Regions from separate parts of the Candidatus Pelagibacter sp. PS_28 genome, predicted to be linked through region 3. Evidence: riboswitches for the same ligand, from Rfam matches in the RefSeq annotation. Region 3 holds a riboswitch; each other region holds the start of a gene.
The links. A riboswitch is a leader RNA that binds a small molecule or an ion and turns the genes downstream of it on or off. The one in region 3 is predicted to bind S-adenosylmethionine.
Positions count from the first base shown of each region.

Region 1: linked by a shared signal. The riboswitch ahead of AC5SMR_RS02170 (OsmC family protein) and the one ahead of AC5SMR_RS03190 (O-acetylhomoserine aminocarboxypropyltransferase/cysteine synthase family protein) in region 3 are both predicted to bind S-adenosylmethionine.
Region 2: linked by a shared signal. The riboswitch ahead of AC5SMR_RS01690 (homocysteine S-methyltransferase family protein) and the one ahead of AC5SMR_RS03190 (O-acetylhomoserine aminocarboxypropyltransferase/cysteine synthase family protein) in region 3 are both predicted to bind S-adenosylmethionine.

Region 1 is NZ_CM182070.1:408,039-411,315, reverse strand. Features, by position in the region: gene AC5SMR_RS02175 (NAD(P)/FAD-dependent oxidoreductase) at 1-784, opposite strand, end outside; gene AC5SMR_RS02170 (OsmC family protein) at 902-1,453, opposite strand; SAM riboswitch class V at 1,458-1,522, opposite strand; gene AC5SMR_RS02165 (homocysteine S-methyltransferase family protein) at 1,526-2,587, opposite strand; SAM riboswitch class V at 2,654-2,718, opposite strand; gene AC5SMR_RS02160 (DUF1737 domain-containing protein) at 3,014-3,220, opposite strand.
Region 2 is NZ_CM182070.1:324,792-328,068, reverse strand. Features, by position in the region: gene moaB (molybdenum cofactor biosynthesis protein B) at 1-65, opposite strand, end outside; gene AC5SMR_RS01700 (sulfite exporter TauE/SafE family protein) at 84-830, shown strand; gene AC5SMR_RS01695 (2OG-Fe(II) oxygenase family protein) at 860-1,450, shown strand; SAM riboswitch class V at 1,540-1,603, shown strand; gene AC5SMR_RS01690 (homocysteine S-methyltransferase family protein) at 1,613-2,521, shown strand; gene AC5SMR_RS01685 (DUF3726 domain-containing protein) at 2,523-3,134, opposite strand; gene AC5SMR_RS01680 (hypothetical protein) at 3,140-3,277, opposite strand, start outside.
Region 3 is NZ_CM182070.1:584,567-587,843, reverse strand. Features, by position in the region: gene argC (N-acetyl-gamma-glutamyl-phosphate reductase) at 1-346, opposite strand, end outside; gene rpsI (30S ribosomal protein S9) at 381-830, opposite strand; gene rplM (50S ribosomal protein L13) at 832-1,293, opposite strand; SAM riboswitch class V at 1,433-1,501, shown strand; gene AC5SMR_RS03190 (O-acetylhomoserine aminocarboxypropyltransferase/cysteine synthase family protein) at 1,506-2,834, shown strand; gene AC5SMR_RS03185 (COX15/CtaA family protein) at 2,827-3,277, opposite strand, start outside.

The DNA of each region.
Region 1 (3,277 bases), 180 kb from region 3:
TCTCTGGGATTAAGCCTTCTTGATAGAACCCGTTTGTTGCAACAACTATTTTTTTTGATCGAATAGATCCTTCTTTCGTCCTTAAAATATAAGCACCATTCTCTTTATCAATTTTATCCACTTTAGTGTGCTCGAAGATTTTTAATTGTTTAGATAAAGCATATTTTGCAATGCCATTAACAAATTTAAGAGGATTGATTGCAAAACCAGGTTTATAAGAAAAAGCTCCAAATTGCTCTGTGCCACCATGGCCAATTTTATCAAAGTCTTCTTTTGAATAAATCTCAGTTTCAATGCCAAACTCTTCTCTGTAAGCTGTAGCTTGTTCTTTAATATCTTTAAACTTATTTGGATGATGGGCTACAACGTAATTACTATCCCCCGTTACATCACAATCAATATTATATTCTTGTATAATATCTTTTGTATAATTTGAGCCTTCAACAGAGTTTTTAAAGAACTTTTTAGTTTCATCATTGCCGTAAATAGATTGCATCTTTTTAAAAGACATCTTACTTGGCGGTAGAGAACAGAAACCTGCATTACGAGATGAAGCCCCCCAACCTATTTTTCCAGCTTCAACTAAAATGACCTCTAAATTATGATTTTCTATTAAATTAATTGCACAGGATAAACCGGTGTACCCTCCACCTATTACAACAATTTCTGAGCTGACATCTTTATTAAGTTTATCTAGATTTAAATTTTCGCTTGAATGATCTTCCCAATAACTACTAACTGGGGTGTTAAATTGATAAATATCAGAATGATAAATATTTTTCATTAACAAGACCCTAGCACGCAATTAATACTTAATTCTAGTCAAACTTCTAATTTTTTAGGATTTGAAATGAACTTAAAAGACTTAAGCCCTATTTTCATAGGGCTTAAATTAGATTAGTTAAGCAGCACTTGCTCTTTGCTCTATGTGCTCTTTATTATTAGAACTTGAAGAAACCTTTTGAAACAATTTAATAGGAACTCCTTTTGATAAAATATCTAATACCGGGCAATGTGTATTTACCGTATCAATCAATTTATCTATTTCTGCTTTAGGTGATGAAGATTTAATATCAACAGTACCAGAGATGGATTGAAAGCCAGGTCTAGTGTTTTTATTTAAAGCTAAAAAACCCTGAAGATCTAATTCACCTTTTAATTTAACACTAACACTCTCAATATTAATACCCGCTGCTGTAGCAAATGCTTTATAGGTTATCTCCTGACACGTTGCTAACGCTGCTAATATTAACTCTACTGGGCTGGGTCCCTCATCTTTTCCACCAAAACTTTTGGGTTCATCAACAACTAATTTATGCTCTCTAAGAGTGACTACAGATTGAAGTCCTTCTTTAAGAATTGAATTGCTTTCATATTGGACCACAGCATTTTTTGGGTTGGCTGTAAAATCCTTCTGTAGATTACTTATTGTTTCTTTTAGATTGTTACTCATTTTTTTTCTCCTGTTTTAGTGCTTCGACATATGTCAGGCGCACAATTTAGTTAAATGCCCTTCTTAATTTATTTACGCTTTGTCTCCATATTCAGTCATATGTTTTGGAATTCTTTTATTTTTTCCATACATAAAATGATTTTCCATGTTCTCTCGATATTTACTTGCTGGAACAGTTAAACCAATTGACTCAGCAACTTCCCTAATCAACATTGGGTTTGCTCCACAACATACTCCAAGGTAATTAATACCTAGCTCATAAGCATCTTTTGCAAATTTACCTATTTCATATCTATTACAAAAGTGTGGGTCCAATGCTGTTGGAAACGTTCTTCCATGAGGTGATGGACACTGACAATTGCTTCGATCTGGTAGATTAAAAAATGTTGGGTAATCTTCACTGGTTCTATAAGGAATAGGTAAAGCTCCAACATGACATTTAACTGCTTTTCTAATTTCTTTTAAAAAAGGAAACATGGTAGCAGGTCCTCTAAAACAATTTAAACCAACAACATCAGCCCCTAATTGCTCTAGCTCTTTACAGGTATCAACAACAGATTTTCCATCTCTCATTTTATTTTCACCCATTGGAGATATAGTTAATACAGTTGGTAAACCTGTTTTTTTCATTATCTCTAAAGCTTTAAAAGCTTCTTCAGCATAATAAAAAGTTTCACCAATTAACATATCAGCACCTTCTTCAACGGCCCAACCAATCATTTCTGTAAACATTCCTTCAACTTCTTTTTGAGATTGTGGATCATTATGTTTCCAGATATTTGAATTTGAAATATTACCTGCCATCAAATTTGGTTTTGATCCTTTAGGAGTATCTAGTGCTACTTTTTTAGCAATTTTTAATGCTGAACGATTTAGTGGTTCAAGAAGTTCTTCTTTACCAATAACACGCATTTTTTCTCTGTGTCCATTATAAGTAAAGGCCTCAACTACATCAGATCCTGCGTGTTGAAATTCTCTATGTAAGTTCTCTAAAACTTCAGGATGATCTAATGACACCATTGGAACAAATTCCCCTGATGACATGTAGCCACGTCTTTCTATCTCAAATAAAAAACCTTCTGCGCATATAACAGGTCCTTTATCTAATCTTTCTTTTAATTTATTTGTGCTCATTTTTTTTCCTCTTGTTTTGGAGAAAAAAGGTCACAAAATAATAAGAGGTTATATTCATAGGCCTCTTTTCTCCTTTTTAGTGCTTAAGCAAATGCAGGGCGCACAATATGGTTCAACTGCCCGGCTTAATTTTATGAAAGATAAAAAAAAACCACCTGTCTAAAGCGGTGGTTGAAGCGTCGCTTTAGCAGGATTTATAACGCGCTCTGCAATTTAACTTAAATCAGCGCAACTAAATATAATCAACTTTCTCTCAAACTGTCAATTGAAAAAATAAATAATAGTTAAAATTATGAGAATAATGACAATCCAAATACTAAGATTAGTTAAAAACTGCTTTAATTTAGAATTAGATTGTAGAAAAGCTGGGAGTACTAATAAGAGTATCCCTAGCATATAAACAAAGGGTATTATCTGATCTGCCATTTATATCGATGATAACTTCATCTTTTTGGAATACTTTTTCTGAGGTGAATTTTTTATAACTGCTTGAGCACAACGCATGACCCCTCTTTTTTTATCAAAAGTCATTTTGGGTTCACCATACAATTTCCATCCATTGGATATGGCCTCCGTTACACGATGGCAAAATTCTGAAGTGTCGTCACTTGTAATAAATCTATAACCTTTCATAATCAGACCCTAACAAGTCCTAAATCGGGTGTCTATATCTAGGACGATTATTACTTA
Region 2 (3,277 bases), 260 kb from region 3:
CCTGACTTATCATTCTCATAAGTTCTAGTATCTGTAACTGTTAAAAGTGCTATATTTACAATCATAAATTTAAAATAATTATTATGATTATATTATCATTTTTATTTCTTCTAACAGCAACTTTATATTCAAGTGTTGGCTTTGGTGGTGGCTCTACCTATCTAGCCTTTCTATTAATTTGGGATATTCCTTACTTGATCTTTCCTGTAATTGCTCTCTTTTGTAATATTATTGTCGTATCAGGAAATTGTATAAATTATATTAAAGCTGGAAATATCAATTTTAAGATCCTTGCCCCATATTTGATTTCATCTGTGCCACTTGCATTCATAGGAGGATCTTTATCAGTAGATAAAGAAATTTTTGAAATTTTACTTTTTTTAGTCTTAGCACTAGCAGGAGTTCTACTCCTCTTGAAATTTCAATCTTTTAATCAAAAAATTGAAGTTTATAAAAAGATACCAAAAATGTTATCGATATTAATTGGTGCATCTATTGGATTTGTGTCTGGTATAGTTGGAATTGGTGGTGGAATTTTCTTAAGCCCTATATTGTTATTAATTAGAGTAGATAAAGCAAAAAACATTGCAACAGCAGCATCATTATTCATACTGATTAATTCTTTATCAGGACTTGCTGGCCAATTTACAAAGGCATCAACAATAAATGGAATTTTTGATTATTGGCCATTATTTCTGTTTGTTTTAATAGGCGGTCAATTAGGAAATTTCTTGAATATTAAAATTTTCCCTGCAAGAATATTGGCTCTTGTAACATCAGCACTTGTCATATTTGTTGCTATTCGAATGGGACTAAAGTTGTTTGCATAACAGAAGTATTAAATTATTATAGAAAAATTATGAAAACATTCAGAGCATTTGGACCCACCATAGGAAAAACAAAGTTATCCAAAAAAATTATTACTATATTAAATAATCACGTTGATAAATCTCAATTATCTAAAAAAAATGACTATAGCTCTAAACTTGCAAGTCAAATTAAGAATGAAATTAAGATACCTAAAACATTAATTAATAAGAGTTTGTCTAAAGAATTAATAAAAAATATTAAAGTTTACCTTGATAAGTCAGGTGTTAAAAAAATTAAAGAAATTAAGATAATAAATCTATGGGTAGTTAAACAGTTAAAAAATGAATATAATCCAATTCATTATCATGAAGGACAATTGTCAGGGGTTGGCTATCTTAAAATCCCAAAAGATATGAATCAAAATAAACTAGTTAAGAATAAAAAGATTAAAACTAATGGAACAATTGATTTTATTAATGGTCAAAAAAACTTTTTAAGTCAAAGTATCTATAATTTAAACCCTAAATTAGGAGATTTATTGATTTTTCCTAATTATTTAATGCACACAGCTTATCCATTTAATGTTGATGGTGAGAGAAGATCCTTCTCATTTAATGCTAAAATATTATTCAAGAAGTGATTTACTAATCAGTCTATTAGATATATAGATAGTTTAACCGATTTGATCCATATTGCAGGTACTAACTGCTAAAAAGGAAATCATTATATAATTGGTAAAGGTAGTTGAGCTGTATTGTGCACCTGGCATAAAGCCAAAGCACTAAAAAAGTTAGGAATAAAAATGGATATTAATTTTTTTAAAACAACACGAATTTTAGATGGTGGTATGGGGCAAGAATTGTTGGCTCGTGGTATGAAGCCAAACGGCACATTGTGGAGTGCAAATGCTGTATTAAAAGAAGAATACCATCAACTCTTACTAGACACACATTTAGATTTTATTAAAGCAGGTGCTGAAGTTATTGTTACAGCAACCTTTACTACTAGACGAATAAGATTACGTGATAATAAAATTGAAGATAAATTTGAATACTTAAATAAAAAAGCTGGTGAGATAGCTCAGAAAGCAAAAGAACAATATCCTAATGTGTTAATTGCAGGTGGTCTTCCACCTCAATATTTAACATATGAAGAAGATACAAGGCCAGATCATGAAATTAAACAAAATTTTTATGATCAAGCAAAATTATTAGATCCTTATATTGATTTTTTTTACCTAGATGTTTTGTCTAGCGTAAAAGAGTTTAGGTTAGCAATTGAAGCAATTAAAAAATTTAATAAGCCATATTTAATAGGTGCTCATATTTCTGAGGGAATAAATCTTCCAAGTGGTGAAAAAATATCAGATATTATTAATCATATTAACCATAACAATTTACTAGGATTAATTTTATCGTGCGTTTCTCCTGAAAACTTTTCTGAAAATTTAGAAGAAGTAAAAAATTTAGGCGTTCCTTTTGGATTTAAACTAAATGCTTTCGTGACAACTAAGCCTAAAGATGGCTATACTAACAATTACAATATGAGCAAAACTGGTAACCCAAATGAATTTTTGGGTCAAAGAAAAGACTTAACACCTGAATTGATGGCAAATTTTGTTAAAAAATTTAAAGATACAGGTGCAACTATTTTAGGTGGATGTTGTGAAACAAGACCTTCTCATATTAAGGAAATGACTAAATTTAAATAAACTAATCGTTATCAGTTAATCCAGCACCAGCACCACTTTCTTTTAAACTGTCATTTTCTTCAACAAAAGTTTCTTCTGAAAGCTTATAAAGCTCATTCCATTCTTTTTCTTCAAACGAGTCTCTGTTTTCTAAAACTTTTAAGTAAATATTTTCAGCAGATATGATGATTTCGTTTTTAGTATAATTAGAATAAATATTGTTATTGAAGTTTAACAAAAACTCCCTGTCATCCATTTTTAAGAATATTCTTTTACCGATTACCTCAGCTGCTCTACTTACAAATGGTAGGAAAAGTAATGGATATGAGACTTTTTTAAACGTTATCTCATTTAAAGTTTCTAAAGTTTTAATCTGATCTAAAAAATTTACCCCTGCTATTATTGGGCAATATTCATTTTTACCAGCCTCATTGTCTTGCTTTATGATGCTGATATTCTCTAACCTTATTTCTTTTTTTTTCTTAAAAAAACTATTTAAGTTTTTAATTCCAGGTAAGCTAAAAATTTCAAGTAGTCTTATGTTTTTTCCGATTTCTTCTGCAATACCCCAAGAATATCCAGCAGCTCTACTTGATCTTTTAGAAACTGTATCTATTTCGCTTAATGATCTCATGTTGATTAATTATAAACCCAATGTTCATCATAGTTTTTTAATTGCTCTGGTAGGGGTGCACCTTGAAACATACATATTCTTAGCCACTTATCAGAACGTGGATCAAATTTTAATGCTCCAAAGAATGATAACTTTAACCTCAG
Region 3 (3,277 bases):
GTTTGTACCATTTTAGATAATCTGATGCTTTATTAAGTCTAAAGTCTGCAGCTAAATCAATTAATACATTATGCTTTAATAAATCATTTGAAATATCTTGTGCTTCACCATTAGGTAGAGCTGTAAAAACAAGGTCTATGTTTTTCAAAAGTTCTTTATTGTATCTAATAATTTTAGGTAATTTTTTTGAACTTAATGATTTATCATAACTAGAGATATTTTTTCCAACAGACGTATTACCACAAAGATATTTAATGTTAACATTGCTGTGTTTAACTAATAATTTAATTAATTGAACACCAATATAACCTGTTGATCCAGCAACTAAAACATTAAGCTTAGGCATTTTTTTATTATAACAGTTTAGAGTTAAAAAAGAATTATCTTTTCGAGAATTGGAAGCTTCTTCTTGCTTTTCTTCGACCAGGTTTTTTTCTTTCAACCGATCTAGAGTCTCTAGTATTAAGCTTTTCTGTCTTAAGTACTGCTCTATTCTCTGAGTCAAATAAGATTAATGCTTTAGCAATACCATGAACCATTGCGCCAGCTTGACCTGTGTGACCACCGCCTGCTACACTACATCTTACATCATAATCAGTTGCTTGGTTTATAATCTCAAATGGTCTTGTGATTTGCATTTTGTGACTTCCGCTAGTGAAGTACTCATCCATAGTTCTGCCATTAACGTAAATTTTGCCAGTACCCTTTTTCACCCAAATTTTTGCAATAGATTTTTTTCTTCTACCAGTTGCGTATTTACTATCTTTAAAATCTAATTTAATTTTAGGTTTTTTTGTAGATACTTTATTTGGTGAAGCTTCTGTTTCCATATTAATTTCTTATTAAATTTTTACTGTTTAATTTACCTAGGTCTAAAAGTTTTGGGTTTTGTGCTGCATGAGGGTGTTCTTCACCAGCATAAATTTTTACTTTAGTTAATTGTTTTCTTCCTAGAACTCCACCAGGTAACATTCTTTTAATAGCTAATTTTAATGTCTCTCCAGGTTTATTTTTTTCTAATAACTTTTCAGGAGTAATTTCTTTAATTCCACCTGGGTGACCAGTATGTCTATAATATTTTTTATCTTTAAATTTTTTTCCAGTGAACTTTGCTTGTTCAACATTTTTAACAACAACAAAATCACCATCATCCATATGAGGTGTAAAAGTTGTTTTATTTTTTCCTCTAACAATCATAGCGATAATAGAAGCTAATCTGCCAACTACAGCATTTTTAGCATCAATCTCAAACCAGTTACTGTTTAAATCACCACTTTTTAGAAATTTTGTCATTGTGCGAGGATTAATACTATTATTAGATATAATGTCAATTTTATATTTCCCTTGCAATATCTTGCTTAAATGATATTTCTATATAGCCGATTTGTTCCTATTGCAGGCTAGTTATTGCTAAAAAGGATTTTTTACCCACATTATCGGTAGGCGCATTTGAACTGTATTGTACGCCTTGCATAAAGCAAAAGTACTAAAAAAGGAGTATTAAGATGAGTACAAAAAGACAAAACCCTGAGACTATAGCTATACATGGTGGTGATTATAGAAGCGATCCAACAACCAAAGCAGTAGCAGTTCCAATTTATAGAACAACATCGTATCAATTTGATAGTACTGAACATGCTGCGAATTTGTTTGCTCTTAAGGAATTTGGAAATATTTATACAAGAATAATGAATCCAACAAATGATGCTCTTGAAAAAAGGGTTGCTTCATTAGAGGGAGGATTAGCCTGTTTAACAGTAGCATCTGGACAAACCGCATCAACTTTTGCAATTTTAAACGTTGCACAAGCTGGGGATAATATAGTGAGCTCTACGGATTTATACGGAGGTACTATTTCGTTATTCACGCATACATTAAGTAAACTTGGTATTGAAGTTAGATATGCGGACCCTTCTGACCCAAAAAACTTTGAAAAAGCTGTTGATGATAAAACTAGAGCTTTTTATGGTGAAACTTTACCAAATCCTTATTTGAGAGTTTTTCCGATTAAAGAAGTTTCTGATATTGGTAAAAAATACAATATACCATTAATAATGGACAACACAGCTGCCCCTGTAATTTGCAAACCTTTAGAACATGGTGCTGCTGTAGTAGTTTATTCATTAACAAAATATATAGGTGGTCACGGTACAGTTGTAGGTGGAGCTTTAGTTGATGGAGGTAATTTTGATTGGACAGCTGATCCCAAAAGACAACCTTTATTTAACGAACCTGACGCAAGTTACGGTGGAGCTATATGGGGAAAAGTGGTTCCAGAATTAACTGGGGCTAATGTTTCTTTTGCAGTAAGAGCTCGGGTTACATTACTAAGAGATCTTGGTTCTGCCCTATCACCTGACAACGCATTTGGAATTATTCAAGGGCTTGAAACAGTTGCTCTTAGAATGAAACAACACTGCTCAAATGCATCAAAAGTTGTTGACTATTTAAAGAAAAATAAAGAAGTAACAAGAGTAATCTATCCAACAGAACATGAGGGTAAAATTGCTGATCGTGCTAAAAAATACCTTAATAAAGGAAATGGTGGTTTAGTTGGTATTGAGCTCAAAGGTGGTATTGAAGCAGGTAAGAGATTTATTGAGTCTTTAAAAATGTTTTATCATGTTGCAAATATTGGAGATGCAAGAAGTTTAGCAATTCATCCTGCAACAACAACTCATAGTCAGTTAACAGAAAAAGAATTGTTAGCCTCAGGTGTAACTCCTGGATACGTAAGATTATGTATTGGTATTGAGCATATAGATGACATTATTGAGGATTTAGACCAAGCTTTAAATAAATCTTCTAAAGGAAATTTGAAAGCAGTTAGTTAGAGTTTTTATATAATATCAAAAAATAAGAACTCAAAACTAATATTGAACCTAGCTGGTGTAGTGAAGCGTATGTAATCTCTACACCAGAAATCAAAGTTATAATTCCTAAAAAAATTTGAAACAAGAAAGCAACATCAAAAAATAATACATATTTAAAATCATATTGTTTTTTAAAATAGATAAAATTTAAAATGATTATAAAAAATAAAAGCAAATATGCAGTTGATCTATGAAAAAATTGAATAATTGATGGGTTATTAAATAATTGAGTGGTAATTAAATCACCATAACTTACATCATTTGGAAAAAAACTACCATTCATATCAGGCCATGAGTTATAGATGAGACCACCATCTAAACCAGATAAAAAAGCACCCAATACAATCTGTAAAACTATCAATTTAAGTATGAATAATAAAAGAAAATTTGGAATTTTATTTTCA